Regions from separate parts of the Streptomyces sp. GbtcB7 genome, predicted to be linked through region 1. Evidence: riboswitches for the same ligand, from Rfam matches in the RefSeq annotation. Region 1 holds a riboswitch; the other holds the start of a gene.

Region 1 (4,194 bases):
TGGTCGTCTCCGACGCCGACTACCGCGCGAGCCTGCTCGCCCGCGGTCTGCCCGAGGCCGGCGCCGACCTGCTCCTCGGCCTGTTCGCCGCGAGCCGGCAGGGACAGTTCACGCCGGTCGACCCCACGCTGGGCCGCCTGCTCGGCCGACCCGCCACGGCCTTGGCGGACTTCCTGAAGACAACGATTACGCCGACCGGCTGACGTCGGACGGCCTTGCCGGTCCCACCGTGCGTGCCGCGCGTCGTGCGCGGCACCCGGCGGACGGCGGCCTCGTCCGACGTGCGGACGGATGCGCGGGGTTCAGGCGCGCGTCCGCCAGCCGTGGTCGACCGGTCCGAGGCCCGCGCCCAGGGCGAATCCCGCGGCGATCGCGCCGGTGACGTACTCCTTCGCCAGCCGCACCGCCTCCGGCACCGCCCGCCCCTGCGCCAGCCCCACCGCGATGGCCGAGGCCAGAGTGCAACCGGTGCCGTGCGTATGGCGGTTGTCGTGGCGCGGGGCCCGGAACCAGTGCTGTTCGGTGCCGTCGGTCAGCAGGTCGACGGCCTCGCCGGGCAGGTGGCCGCCCTTCACCAGGACCCAGCGGGGCCCGTACGACAGCAACTGTTCCGCGGCCCGGCACATGTCACGCTCGCCGGTGGCCTTGATCCCGGTCAGCTCGGCGGTCTCGTCGAGATTCGGGGTGGCGACCGTCGCGAGCGGCAGCAGGGCGGTCCGTACGGCGTCCAGCGCGTCGTCCGCCAGCAGCCGGTCGCCGTGCTTGGAGACGCTCACCGGGTCCACCACCACGGGCGCGCCGACGTCCGAGAGCAGTTCGGCGACGGTCTCGACGAGCAGGGGCGAGGCGAGCATGCCGGTCTTCACGGCCTGCACACCGATGTCGTCCACGACACTGCGGTACTGCGCGCGCACGGCCTCGGCGGGAAGCTCCCAGGCTCCCTGCACGCCGAGGGAGTTCTGCGCGGTGACGGCGGTGAGCACGCTCATCCCGTGCGCGCCCAGCGCGAGCATGGTCTTCAGGTCGGCCTGGATGCCGGCACCGCCCCCGGAGTCCGATCCGGCGATGGTCAGGACACGGGGCGGGGTGGTCGGCGTGTTCGCGGGCATCGTGGTTGTCACTCCGTACGAAGGGGGTGAGAGGGGGGCGGGGTCAGCGGCGCAGGCGCAGCGGGGCGTAGACCAGCAGGGCCGCGAGGAACGCCACGCCGTAGGCGGTGTCGGCGCCGTGCAGGGCGTGCGCGACCGGGCCGACGTACAGGCTGGTGCTCATGAACGGCACCGCGGCGGCGAAGGCGGCGGCGAACGCCACGAGCGCGGGCCACCACGGGCGCGGGCGGGCGCTCTCGGTGGCCAGGTCGACGGGTGCGCCGCCGCGGGCCCTGGCCCGGGCGAGCCAGTCGACGGCGACGATCGCGACGAACCCGGGAATCCAGTAGCCGACGAACAGCAGGACGTTCTGGAAGCGGGCCGTGGTGTCGGCGGCGTGCATCCACAGCACGAGCGGGAAGCCGAGGACGGCGGCCATCGCGGCGGCGGCCGGGCGCGGCAGCCGTACGCCCATGGTCTGCAGGGCGAGCGAGCCGCTGTAGTCGTTCATGGCGTTGCTGCTCAGCGCGGCGAGCGCCACGGCCAGCAGGCCGAACGCTCCGAGGGCGCCGCCGCCGAGCAGGGTGTCGACGCCGCGGGCGGTCTGGTCGGTGAAGACGGCCGCGCCCCACAGTCCGAGGGCCTGGACGGCCACGAAGGACACGCCGATGCCGGTCAGGGTGTACCAGAACATGCGCGGGCGGGACGCCGTACGCGGCAGATAGCGGCTGAAGTCGCTCGCGTACGGGGCCCATGACAGCGCGAGGCTGAGCGCGATCGTGCAGGTCAGGACGAAGGCCCCGGCCCGGTCGGCGCCGTGCGCGGTGGCGGCGGGGGTGGTGTGGGCGCCGCTCAGGAGCTTCACGGTCAGGGCCACGAACGCGGCGGCGAGAGCGAAGGTCATCACGGTCTGGAGCCGGTGGATCACCTCGTAGCCGAGGACGCCGAGCGCCCCCTGCACCGCCATCATGACGAGCACGCCCAGCCAGAACGGCCAGCCGCACAGCTGGGCCAGCGCGTCCCCGCCGAAGAGGCCGATCAGTGCGTCCCAGGCGATGGACGACAGCCACTGCAGGGCGCCGGGGACGACCACCGCCCGGCCGAACGCGAGGCGGGCGAGCGGCAGCTGTCCGGCGCCGGTCTGGCTCCCCCAGGTGCCGAGGTACGCGGTCGGCACCGCCCCCAGGAGGGTGCCCAGCACGACGGCGGCGAGCGCGGTGGAGAAGTCCAGGCCGAGCGCGATGCCGACGGTGCCGGTGAACACGCCGGTCATGGTCAGGTTGGGGGCGAACCACACGGTGAACAGGCGGCCGGGGCCGCCGTAGCGGTGGTCCTCCGGGACCGGGGCGATTCCGCGCGCCTCGACGTGCAGGTCCCCCGGGGCGGTGGGCATCCGCCCGTCGAACACGCCCTGCGGGCCTCCGACGGCCACCTCAGCGCGAGCGTTACGGGCATACGGCAACGACATGAGACATCCCTCCGCCAGTCCTAACTGGTTCAGGTTCGACGGGTGTGATCTCAGCCCTCGTGCGGGGCACCCCGTGTCCGGTTCGGCGGTCAGGATAGCCCGGCGGGCGCGGTCTGCCCCAGGGGGAGGGGTCCGCGCGGTCCGTACGGCCCCGCGGCTACGCGTCGACGCTCGGCTCCCTGCCCTCGTACGCCGCGGTCAGCAGCGCCAGTACACCGTCCAAGGTGACCTCGCGCGGATTCGGATACGGCTGCCCGGCGGCCTGCTCGGCGGCCACCGCCAGGTCGGTCTCCTTGAGGCCGAGTTCGGCGAGGCCCCGGGGGGCGCCGAGGCTTCCGGCCAGGGCCCACAGGGCATGGGGGACGTCGTCGGCGCCGCCCAGGGCGCGCGAGAGCGCCGTGACAGCCCGGGGTGCGGCGGGCGCGTTGTAGGCGAGGGCGTACGGGAGGACGACCGTGTGCGTCTCGGCGTGCGGCAGGCCGAAGGTCCCGCCGAGGACGTGGCACAGCTTGTGGTGCAGGCCCATGGTGGTGGCGCCGAGACAGGCGCCGCAGAGCCAGGCGCCGTACAGGGCCCGGCCGCGCGCGTCGAGGTCGCCGGGGGCGGCGGCCACCAGCGGCAGGGCCTGCGTCATCGCCCGTACGCCCTCCTCGGCCATGAGCGAGACGAGGGGCGAGGCGTCGGGCGCGTAGAGGGCCTCGACGGCGTGGGCGAGCGCGTTGACGCCGCTGGTGACGGTGAGGGGGACGGGGAGCGAGAGGGTGAGTTCGGGGTCGTAGACGACGCTGCGGGGCTGGACGGCGGGGTCGCGGCCGGTGCGCTTGGCACCGTGCTCGGTGAGTCCCCAGACCGGGGTCATCTCGGAGCCGGAGTAGGTGGAGGGCACGGCGATCAGGGGCAGGCCGGTGCGCAGCGCGATCGCCTTGCCCAGGCCGATCGCCGAGCCGCCGCCGACCGCGACACACCCGTCGGCGCCGGCCGCGCGCGCCGCCTCGACGGCCCGGTCGGCGACCTCGACGGGTACGTGCATCCGGGCCTCGGCGTGCAGCCCCGCGCAGGCCTCGCCCAGGGCGTCCGCGACCGCGCGTGCCGTGCCCTCGCCCCTGCTGCCGCAGACCACCAGCACCCTGCGCAGCCCGAGCCTGGCGGCCTCGTCGGGGGTCGCGGAGACGGCGGCGCCGGGCCGGAAGACGATCCGCGCGGGCTGGGTCTCGTACGAGAAGTCGAGCGGGGTGTTCCTGTCGGTCATGGTGCTCATTCCGGTTCCAGTACGAGGTCGAAGCGGGCGTGGCGGAAGGGGTTCGGGACGCCGAACTCCCGCGCCAGGGACGGGTCGTCGGTCTCCGTGAAGTCCTGGACCAGGCTTTTCTTGACCGCGAAGACCGCGTCGGAGTCCAGGTAGTCGCCGCCCGCGACGAAGATGTGGGTGGTGACCGGGGCGTGGCCCTCGGCCGAGGCGATGAAGTGGATGTGGGCGGGGCGGTAGGGGTGCCGGGCCGTGGCGCGCAGCAGTTCGCCGACCGGGCCGTCGGTGGGGATCGGGTACGGGCTCGGTACGCAGGTGCGGAACCAGAAGCGGCCCTCGGCGTCGGCGGTGAACAGGCCCCGCCCGTTGCCGGGCGGCTGGACGTCCGGCTG
Region 2 (4,194 bases), on a different contig from region 1:
CGAGGCGGGTGCGGGCGGCGTTCTCGGGCATGCGTGTGTCCCCCGTGGTGCGGTGCGTACGGATGTCGTACGCACCCTACGGACATGGTGCGGTGCGTACGGACCGCGGCGGCCGGGGTGGTCCGGGGCCGGCCGTGGTCCGTACGCCGGACGGTCGTTCGAATCAGACGGCGAGCGCCTGGGCGCGGCGCTTCACCTCCGTGCCGCGATTCTCGCTCAGAGCCTGCGCGGGGGTGCCGGGCAGGCTCGGGTCGGGGGTGAAGAGCCACTCGAGCATCTCTTCGTCGGAGAAGCCGTCGTCCCGCAGGAGCGTCAAGGTGCCGGTCAGGCCCTTGACGACCTTCTGCTCGGCCCCGTCGATGAAGGCGGCGGGGACGTGCAGCGCGCGGTTCTCACCACGGCGTACGGCGATCAGCTGGCCCTCCTTGACCAACTGCCGGACGCGGGTCACCTCGACGCCGAGCTGTTCGGCGATGTCGGGGAGGGTGAGCCAGGCGGGGACGAGAGCATCGATCTTTGCGTCAATCTCGGTCACGGGACAAGCCTGCCATCCCGGACTGACACTCGGTACCCGAGCGCCCCCCGGACCGCCGTCCGGGCGACGGAAACCGGGCGGTCATGCCGTGGCGTCCTTCAGAGGGCGGGACGGGTCGGCCAGGATGTCCGGGTTCATGGGCATGCCCGCCTCGATCAGGCGGCGGCCCTGGGCCAGGTCACGGGGACGCCCCACGGCCAGCAGGGCGACGAGGCGGCTCTCGCGGAGCCAGCACACCGTCCAGGCCGCGCCCGACGGGTCGCCCCGCCAGATGGTCGTATCGGCGGGGGCGTGATGGCCGACATACTGGACGAAGCGGCCGAACTGCTCGGACCAGAAGTACGGGACCGGGTCGTACGCCACCGGGGCCTCGCCGATGATGTTCGCCGCGACCGTGCGCGGCGCCTGGAGGGCGTTGTCCCAGTGGTGGACGAGGAGGCGCTCCTCGTAGCGGCCCGACGGGAAGGAGGCGCAGTCGCCGACCGCGTAGATGTCCGGCACGGAGGTGCGCAGGTGGCTGTCGGCGACCACTTCGCGGTGGGCGCCTAGCTCGATGCCGGAGCCGGCCAGCCAGGCGGTGGCGGGGCGCGCGCCGATGCCGACGACCACGGCGCCCGCCGGCACCCGCGTGCCGTCGTCAAGGACCACCGCGCCGGGCTCGACGCGCTCCACGCGCGCGTGGGTGCGCAGCGACGCGCCGCTGTCCGCGTACCAGGCGGTCATCGGCGCGGCCACCTCCGCGGGCAGCGCGCCGGCCAGCGGCCGGTCGGCGGCCTCGACGACCGTGACCGCGCACCCGGCCTCACGCGCCGCCGTCGCGAACTCCGCACCGATCCAGCCCGCCCCGACGACCACGATGTCGTGCTGCTGGGCGAGCACGGGGCGCAGCCGCTCGGCGTCGTCCAGGGTCCGCAGCAGATGGACGCCGGGGACGCCCTCCGAGCCCGGCAGCTGGATCGGTTCCGCGCCGGTCGCGAGGACCAGGACGTCGTAGGGCACCGGTCCTGCCTCGGTGTCCAGCTCGTGGTCCGCGGGGCGCAGGCCCAGCGCCTCGCAGCCGAGCCGCAGTTCGATGTCCAGCGCCTCGAAGTCGATGTCGAAGGCGGAGCCCTCGGCCTTGCCGAGCAGTACCGCCTTGGACAGGGGTGGCCGGTCGTACGGCTGGTGCGGCTCGGCGCCGATCAGCGTCACATCCCCGGTGAATCCCTGTTCCCGCAGGGCGACCGCCGTCTGTACGCCGGCCATGCCCGCACCCACGATGACGACCCGCCGTGCCGTACGCCCCTGCGCCCGCACCTGTGCCCGCGTCTGCTCGCTCACCTGATCACCATAGACAACTGACAATCTGTCAGTCAGGGGACGTGCGCAGTGACCTGTTCCACAACGCTCGTACCGCTCCCGTCCTGGGACTCCCAGTCCCAGGTCTCCTCCAGGCGCAACCGTCCGTCGGGCAGCTCCACGACCACGGACACGCAGTGGCCCGACGAGGTGCTGCCGTCGTGCTTCAGCTGCACGTACCGGAAGTCGAGGCGGTCGCCCTCCCGCGTCCCCACGAGGTGACCGCGTGCGACGTCCCCGCCCGCGTACTCGGCCCAGATCTCGCCGTCCTTCTCGTGGTACGTGAACCGGGTGCGCGTACCGACCTGCCCGGGGGCCTGGTCGGCGACCGGGGCGAGGACCAGGCCGTCGAGCGTACGGGCCATGGACGGAGGCTCCCTTACTGAGACATACGGCAGCGGGCTAGGGTGGCCAACGTGCTGCATCTCCCGGGGGGCGACCCCCGGACCCCCAGCACAAAAGATTACTCGCGGGAGCCCGGACGCACCGGGCTGAGAGGGAGGCTGGCGGCCTCCGACCGTACGAACCTGATCCGGGTCATGCCGGCGAAGGGAGGGGCTGGACACCCATGTCGCCTACGCGTACACCTGCACGTTCCTCGGATGCGCCGTCATCGGACGCACGTGTGTCAGACGTCCTCGTCATCGGGGGCGGGATCATCGGTCTCGTGACCGCCTGGCGGGCCGCGCAGCGCGGGTTCACCGTCGCGGTCGTGGACCCCGAGCCGGGCGGCGGGGCGGCACGGGTGGCCGCCGGAATGCTCGCCGCCGTCACCGAGCTGCACTACGGCGAGCAGACCCTGCTGGGCCTGAACCTCGCCTCCGCGCGCCGCTATCCCGACTTCGCCGCCGAACTCACCGAGGCGAGCGGCCAGGACCTCGGCTACCGCCGGTGCGGCACGCTGGCCGTCGCCATGGACGCCGACGACCGGGCCCACCTGCGCGAACTGCATGCCTTGCAACACCGCTCGGGGCTCGAATCGGAGTGGCTCAGCGGCCGGGAGTGCCGCCGTCTGGAACCCATGCTCGCGCCGGGCGTGCGCGGCGGGCTGCGGGTCGACGGCGACCACCAGATCGACCCGCGCCGGCTCGCGAAAGCCCTGGTCAAGGCGTGCGAGCGGGCCGGAGTGGAGTTCCATCGGACGTGGGCGGAGCGCTTGACCGTCGTACGGGACCGGGCCGCCGGGGTCGTCACGACGGGCGGCGAACGGCTGGCGGCGGGGCAGGTGGTGCTCGCCGCCGGGAGCCTGAGCGGAAAGCTCCCGGGCGTGCCCGCCGACGTGCTGCCGCCCGTACGGCCCGTGAAGGGTCAGGTGCTGCGGCTGACCGTGCCGAAGCGGTACGCGCCGTTCCTGAGCCGGACCGTGCGGGCCGTGGTGCGCGGCAGCCAGGTCTATCTGGTGCCGCGGGAGAACGGTGAGCTCGTCGTGGGCGCCACCAGCGAGGAGCTGGGCTGGGACACGACGGTGACCGCGGGCGGGGTCTACGAGCTGCTGCGCGACGCCCACGAGCTGGTGCCCGGGATCACCGAGCTGCCGCTCACCGAGACGCGCGCGGGCCTGCGGCCCGGGTCGCCCGACAACGCGCCGCTGCTCGGCCCGACCGCGCTCGACGGGCTGCTGCTGGCCACCGGGCACTACCGCAACGGCGTCCTGCTCACGCCCGTCACCGGGGACGCCATGGCGCACGTCCTGACCACCGGCGAGCTCCCGGAAGAGGCCCGCCCCTTCACCCCCGGGCGCTTCAGCACCGCACTCACGGAGCAGACCGTATGAACATCTTCGTCAACGGAGAGCGACGGCTCGTCGCCGCCGACACGGCCCTCGACACGCTCGTCGCCACCCTCACCGTCGCACCCTCCGGCGTCGCCGCCGCGCTCAACGAAACCGTCGTCCCGCGCACGCAGTGGTCGTCCACGGCCCTCTGCGAGGGAGACCGCGTCGAAGTCCTCACCGCAGTCCAAGGAGGCTGAACCATGGCCGACGATCCGTTTGTCCTCGGAGGTACGTCCTTCTCGTCCCGGCTGATCATGGGTACGGGGGGTGCGCCCAGCCTCGACGTCCTGGAGCGGTCGCTCGTGGCGTCCGGCACGGAGCTGACGACGGTCGCGATGCGGCGGGTGAATCCCTCGGCGCACGGCTCGGTGCTGTCCGTGCTCGACAAACTGGGCATCCGGGTGCTGCCGAACACGGCGGGGTGTTTCACCGCGGGCGAGGCCGTGCTGACCGCGCGGCTCGCGCGGGAGGCGCTCGGTACGGAGCTGATCAAGCTGGAGGTCATCGCCGACGAGCGGACCCTGCTGCCCGATCCGATCGAGTTGCT

Evidence for each region. A riboswitch is a leader RNA that binds a small molecule or an ion and turns the genes downstream of it on or off. The one in region 1 is predicted to bind thiamine pyrophosphate.
Region 2: linked by a shared signal. The riboswitch ahead of thiO (glycine oxidase ThiO) and the one ahead of KVT44_RS16810 (cytosine permease) in region 1 are both predicted to bind thiamine pyrophosphate.

The regions. Positions count from the first base shown of each region.
Region 1 is NZ_JAGXJM010000009.1:78,610-82,803, reverse strand. It holds gene KVT44_RS16820 (NAD(P)H-binding protein) at 1-203, shown strand, start outside; gene thiD (bifunctional hydroxymethylpyrimidine kinase/phosphomethylpyrimidine kinase) at 303-1,109, opposite strand; gene KVT44_RS16810 (cytosine permease) at 1,153-2,556, opposite strand; TPP riboswitch at 2,546-2,640, opposite strand; gene KVT44_RS16805 (maleylacetate reductase) at 2,714-3,805, opposite strand; gene KVT44_RS16800 (intradiol ring-cleavage dioxygenase) at 3,811-4,194, opposite strand, start outside.
Region 2 is NZ_JAGXJM010000034.1:74,739-78,932, reverse strand. It holds gene thiE (thiamine phosphate synthase) at 1-31, opposite strand, end outside; gene KVT44_RS41500 (Rv2175c family DNA-binding protein) at 164-535, opposite strand; gene KVT44_RS41495 (NAD(P)/FAD-dependent oxidoreductase) at 617-1,855, opposite strand; gene KVT44_RS41490 (hypothetical protein) at 1,888-2,238, opposite strand; TPP riboswitch at 2,333-2,444, shown strand; gene thiO (glycine oxidase ThiO) at 2,442-3,647, shown strand; gene thiS (sulfur carrier protein ThiS) at 3,644-3,844, shown strand; gene KVT44_RS41475 (thiazole synthase) at 3,848-4,194, shown strand, end outside.